Linked DNA regions of Breoghania sp. L-A4. The protein of the gene in region 1 interacts with the protein of each later gene in a pairwise test. Links are inferred from orthologs where the notes say so. Each region holds a gene or a part of one and is shown in the gene's direction. Other genes may lie near its edges.

Region 1 (3,028 bases):
ATCGCTTCCTCGATGTTCGAGACGAAGATTTTGCCGTCTCCGATGCGGCCAGTCTGGGCGGAGGTGCGGATCGCCTCCAGGGCCTTGTCGACCAATTCGTCGGTCAACACAATCTCGACCTTCACCTTCGGCAGGAAGTCGACAACATATTCCGCGCCGCGGTACAGCTCGGTGTGGCCTTTCTGCCGCCCGAAGCCCTTGGCTTCGGTCACGGTGATGCCCTGCAGGCCAACTTCCTGCAGCGCTTCCTTCACTTCATCTAGCTTGAAGGGCTTGATGATCGCTTCGATCTTCTTCATCGCCTCCCTCTCTCCGGGTTTGTACGCCTTGGTGGTCCGGGCGACCAACGACGTTGATTGATGTGGGCAACAGGCGCGCACGGTGCCTTTGGTGCAACGGACGGGCTACAACAAACGGTATGCAACGGTCGTATCAGCGGGAGCATTCTTCGTGCCAATTCGCCCGGATGGCGAAAACGCCCGAAAATAGGGCAGAACACGGCTGGTCCGCAATGCGTTGTCTGCGTGAAACTCCGAATTTGTGCATAAAGAATAATCAAACTGACTAATTTGTATGCAGCCTGACGTCGGGCGGATGGTTTTGATCCTGTCGTCGGGCCCGGTTCGGGGGCTTGAGGCGTGGTTTTCGGGCAGGTGCGGCCGGTGGGCGTGTGCCGGCGCGCCCGATGCGCGGACGTTTGAAATTTGTGCAAGCCTGCCAGAAGATTGCGGCCGGCGGCCGGAGGTCGATCATGGGGAATCACGAGGAGGCGTGCGACATGCTGGAACTTCTGACGCCTTCGCAGATGGCGGAGGCGGACCGTCTTGCGGTCGCGGCCGGTGTCGGCGGAGAGGCGCTGATGGAGGCCGCGGGCACGGGTGTTGCCCGCGTGCTCGCTGAACGCTGGCCGCCGCCGGCGCGGGTGCTGGTGCTGGCGGGCCCCGGCAACAACGGCGGCGACGGATTTGTCGCCGCGCGAGTCCTGCACGCTCTCGGCTACACGGTGAGCATCGGTCTTCTGGGTGACCGTGCGCGGCTTGCGGGCGACGCGCTCGGCGCCTTTGAGGCGATGGACGCGTCTTTGCGCGAGGCGCTGTGCCCGGCCAACCCGTCCTTGCTTGCCGATTGCGATGTTGTGATCGACGCGCTGTTCGGCGCGGGGCTGGCCCGCGATCTGACCGGCCCGGTGGCAACGCTCGTCGACGCGCTGAACGCCAGCCGGCTGTCGGTCGTCGCGGTCGATCTTCCAAGCGGCGTCGACGGGGAGACCGGCGCTGTGCGCGGTGTCGCCGTTCGCGCCACCGAGACAGTGACCTTCTTTCGCCGCAAGCCGGGGCATCTGCTCTATCCCGGTCGCGGACTGTGCGGTGTCCAGCATGTGATCGACATCGGTACGCCCGCGGGCGTTCTCGAGAGCATTGATCCGCGGACCCATGCGAACGCACCCGCGCTGTGGCGGCATGCCTGGCGCGCGCCCTCGGCGGTTTCCCACAAGTATCAGCGTGGCCATGTGGTCGTCGCCAGCGGCCCGGCCCATGCGACCGGGGCTGCGCGTCTCGCCGCCACGGCCGCGTTGCGCGCCGGCGCGGGTCTGGTGACCATGGCGTCGCCGCCGGGCGCGGTTCTGGTCAACGCGTGCCATCTGACGGCGGTGATGATCCGCTCGGTGAGGGATGCGGAGCGTTTCTCCGCGATGCTGGACGATCCGCGCGTCACCTCGGTCGCGATTGGTCCGGGGTTCGGTGTTGGCGAACGGACGCGGGCGTTCGTGAACGCCGCGCTGGGCGCGCGGTTCGTCGTCCTGGACGCCGATGCGCTGACAAGCTTTTCGGATGATCCGGCCGTCCTGTTCGACGCAATCCGCGCGGCGGGGGCGCTCGAACCCAGGGCAGTGCGTGTCGTGCTGACCCCGCATGACGGTGAGTTCGCGCGGCTGTTTCCGTCGCTCGCGGCGTTGCCTTCACGGCTGGAGCGCGCACGCGCGGCGGCGAGCCACAGCGGCGCGGTGGTGATCTTGAAGGGCGCGGACACGGTGATCGCCGCCCCGGACGGACGCGCCGCCATCAACGAGAACGCGCCGCCGTGGCTTGCCAGCGCCGGCTCGGGCGACGTGCTCTGCGGGCTTGTCGCCGGGCTCGGCGCGCAGGCCATGCCGGCGTTCGAGGCGGCCTGCATGGCCGTGTGGTGCCACGGGGCGGCGGGCGCGCAGTGCGGCCCCGGATTGATCGCGGAGGATCTGCCGCCCGCCATGCCGGCGGTCCTGGCGCCGCTGTGCGCGGATGCCTCCACCAAATCCTGCGCTTGAGGGACGCCGGGGGCGTCGTGCCTTGGAATCGGCCGGTTTGCGGCGGAGGTTCGTCAGCGTGGGGAATATCGGCGGCGGTTCGAGCGGCGTCGGGATTTCGCTTTGATGCCGGTGGGGCCAGTGCTATAGAGGCCGCGCTTTGGCGTACCGTGCGGCTGTGGCGGAACTGGTAGACGCGCTTGGTTTAGGTCCAAGTGTCTTTGACGTGGGGGTTCGAGTCCCTCCAGCCGTACCAACGACATATCCCGGGCGGCTTTCGCGCCGGGTTTGCGCATCACCCGGTTCCTGCGCCGGCGCGCATGGGGTGCCGCGCGAGCCGCGCTGGACGCGTGTGGGACTTCCAAAGCCGGTAAAATTGGTGCTGTGGTCTTGACACATGCGGGTCAGGGAAGACACATGCACGGCAAGACCCATTTCACGTCATGAACGATGCGCCGCCAACGAAGTCATACGGCTTCCATCGAACGGTTGGATGACGTTCCAGATCGAGGACGAAGAACAATATCATGCAGGTGACCGAAACCCTGTCCGAAGGGCTGAAACGCGAGCTGAAGATCGTCATTCCGGCATCCGATATCGCCGGCAAAGTCGACGCTTATCTTGAGGACATGAAGTCCAAGGCTCAGATCAAGGGGTTTCGCCCCGGCAAAGTGCCGATTTCCCATCTGAAGCGGATGTACGGCCGCCAGGCGACGGCGGAGATCCTCGACAACATGCTCAACG
Region 2 (2,946 bases), 360 kb from region 1 along the record:
GCCCCGCCCGGTCATCCACAGGCGCGCGTCAAGGCCACGGCCTCCAGGTGCGCCGCAACGCCCCGCGGGCGCGCCGCGCCGCCTATGCGTACGCCACGGTCAGTCCGTTGCGGTCGTCCAGCGTGACCATTGCATTGGTGACATTGTCCGGGAACGCCACCTCGTGGGCGCCGACCAGGCTCGCCAGGTCCAGCACTTCGCCCTGCTGGAACGTTCCGAAGGTGACGAAATAGCCGGGTCTCGGGGTGAACACGACGCGCATGTTGGGCTCCGCGCGCACCACGGCCGTGCCCAGTCCGCTCATGCCGATTCCCATCAGGGCTTCTCGCTCGGGAACCGTTCCGTCGGCCTCGATGATCAGGGCGCCGGGCGGCTGTCCGGTGGCCTGGTCCATGAACATGAAGGCCCCGTCCGCCCTGTGCAACCGGATCTGATTAAGTTGCCGAAGCCCGGCTGGGACCGCCTCGCTCGCCTCCACTTTCACGCCGGTGAGCGGTTCGCTTGCGGAGGGCACCGAACTCCAGAAGAAACTGTAATCCGCCGACCAGGTGAACGTGTCGCTCACGCCCGGCGGCGTCGGCTTGACGAGCCACGCCAGGCTCATCACGTCCGGCTGGTTGACCTCGGGCAGCCGCTGGTAGATCACGAAACTGCCCTGCCGGGTGGAGTCATTGCGAAACGTCAGCGTGTAGGTCGCCGCCGGCGCGTCGCTCGGCGCGGCACTGCCGGGTCTCGCGTCCGCCGTCGCATCGGTCTTCGCCGTTGTTGCCCCGCCGGGCGTTGCATCGCTGTCCTGACCCATACGTCCCTCCCCGTTCTGCAAATCCGAAACCCGCGATCTCAAGGCATGACGTTACGGTATTTTTGCTTACGCGTCATGCATCGGGACACTCCATGGCGTTCCGTCCCCGCGGGAACGCGCAAACGCGTGCGCCACGCGCACATCCGCTTGCGCCGCGCCCGGCCGCCGGATATGGCTTGCCCATGACCCAGGACAACAAGCCGCGCGGCGCAAAGCCATACGACCGCAACAAGGGCCGCGGCCGCCCGCCGGCGCACCGCGCCAAACCCGGCACGCCGCCGGAAGGCCCGCTCTATCTCTATGGCCTGCACACGGTGGAGGCGGCGCTAGCCAATCCCGAGCGCAAGCGCATCAAGATGTATGTCACGCTCAACGCCCAGCGGCGGCTGGAGGAGCGCAATCTGACGATCGACGTGCCGGTCGAGGTGATGGAGCCGCGCGCCATCGCCCGCATGGTGCCCGATGACGCCGTGCACCAGGGCGTGATCCTGGAAGTCGAGGCCCTGCCCGTCTATGGCCTGGAGCACCTGCGCGACGCGAAACTCGTCCTCGCGCTCGACCAGCTCACCGATCCGCACAATGTCGGCGCCATCCTGCGCTCCGCCGTGGCGCTGGGCGTCGATGCGGTGGTCAGCACCTTGCGCCATTCACCGGAGGAAAGCGCCGTGCTGGCCAAATCGGCCTCCGGTGCGCTCGACATGATCCGCTTCATGCGGGTGCAGAACATGGCCCGCTTCATCGAGGAGGCCGGCGAGGCCGGCTTCCAGCGCATCGCGCTCGACAGCGAAGGCCCGGCGACGCTCGAGGACACCGAGTTCGGCGACAAGGTGATTCTGGTGCTGGGCTCCGAGGGCAAGGGCGTGCGCCAAGGCGTGCGCGGCGGTTGCGACACGCTGGCCCGGCTCGACATGCCGGGAAAAATCCACTCGCTCAACGTCTCCAACGCCGCGGTGCTGGCGCTCTACATCGCGCGGCAGAAGCTGGGACTGTAAGCGCGATAACCGCGAACCCGGAGCGTTATTGAGCCATCTGGGCTTCCCGCGCCCACTGCGCCTGCGCATCCGGCGCGGGTTTCGAGGTGTTTTCGGGATTCTCGAAATCAACCACCACAGGGTTGGGCGTGTGGTCGCGATGCATGCCTCTGGCCGCGGTTACACCAACCAGCAGCGGACCCCCACCAAGGAGCGTCCCGGCTATCTGGGCCTGTCCCAGCGGTGAGGTCCAGGTTCTCACCTCAACGACCTGCGGCTCATAGCCATCCTTGGTCATGGTGACGGAGAAATCGATCTTGCGCCCCATATCGAGCGAACACGGCGTCGTGCAGGACAACCCTTCTGATGTCGTCGCCGAGGCCCCGCTCGGATTGCTTTCAAACGAGACTTTCTCCTCAGCCTGACGCGCGACCGAGCACGCTCCCAGGGAAAGACCGATCAGAATGACACCCGCAATACGCATGAAGCCCCCACGCTTGATTCCTTATTCGCATGAGTAACAAGCATGGGGTGTGGCAAATGAACAGGCCTTTCCCGGAAAAGCACCCTTGGCCTACCGGCACATCCGGTACCGCCCCGAGTACGCCAGATAATATCCCGTGCGCGGGTTGAAGCTGCGGTATTTGGCGCGGCAGTAGTCATACCATGCCGGCGTCCAGGGCCGCGGCCGGCCATAATGATGGCGGACACGGTACGGCCGGTAGCGCGGCACATATTCCCGCGCATAGTAATAGCCGAAGGGATAGGCGTAGCTCGCATAGGGCACACCGATGTAGACGCCGATGTGCGGTCCCGTGCGCCGGTAATATCCGCGGTGATGTCTGTGATGCCGGTGGTGCCGCCGGCTGGTGAAAAAGCCGCGCCGCCGGTCATGCCGGTAGCCGATCTTTTCAACCGGGCCGGCAGTGTCTCCCACGGCCGACGCCAGCGCGCGCGGCGCAGCCGCCATCCCGGCCCGCGCCGGCTCCGCGCCGAGAACCATCACACCGGCCACGGACACGGCCAGCACCGCGCCGCCAAGGGCCCTGCCCACCATGCCGCACATTGTCTGGATACGCATGACGCAACCTCCACTGTCATCCGCGCCGTTCGCCGAAACAGCCGAACGCCGGCGCGCAAAGCCCCCCTTTGCCTGCATCGTCGCAAGCTGAC

The links. The genes of interacting proteins can lie anywhere in the genome.
Region 2: the proteins of D1F64_RS13175 (region 1) and D1F64_RS14865 interact in binary tests that used the Escherichia coli proteins (3 or more experiments, as listed by UniProt). The link is inferred for Breoghania sp. L-A4 from one-to-one orthologs.

Annotation. Positions count from the first base shown.
Region 1 is NZ_CP031841.1:2,899,246-2,902,273, reverse strand. Bases 73-3,028 are described here. They hold D1F64_RS13175 (NAD(P)H-hydrate dehydratase), read left to right. Parts: upstream 73-751; coding sequence 752-2,305; downstream 2,306-3,028. Other genes in these bases: tig (trigger factor), read left to right, coding at 2,812-3,028; D1F64_RS13180 (P-II family nitrogen regulator), read right to left, coding at 73-299. In the rest of the region: more of D1F64_RS13180, read right to left, coding at 1-72. UniProt on the Escherichia coli protein: Bifunctional enzyme that catalyzes the epimerization of the S- and R-forms of NAD(P)HX and the dehydration of the S-form of NAD(P)HX at the expense of ADP, which is converted to AMP.
Region 2 is NZ_CP031841.1:3,256,346-3,259,291, forward strand. The notes cover bases 16-2,889. They hold D1F64_RS14865 (RNA methyltransferase), read left to right. Parts: upstream 16-984; coding sequence 985-1,794; downstream 1,795-2,889. Other genes in these bases: D1F64_RS14860 (protein rhiA), read right to left, coding at 83-802; D1F64_RS14870 (PEGA domain-containing protein), read right to left, coding at 1,820-2,257; D1F64_RS24685 (BA14K family protein), read right to left, coding at 2,348-2,854. UniProt on the Escherichia coli protein: Specifically methylates the ribose of guanosine 2251 in 23S rRNA.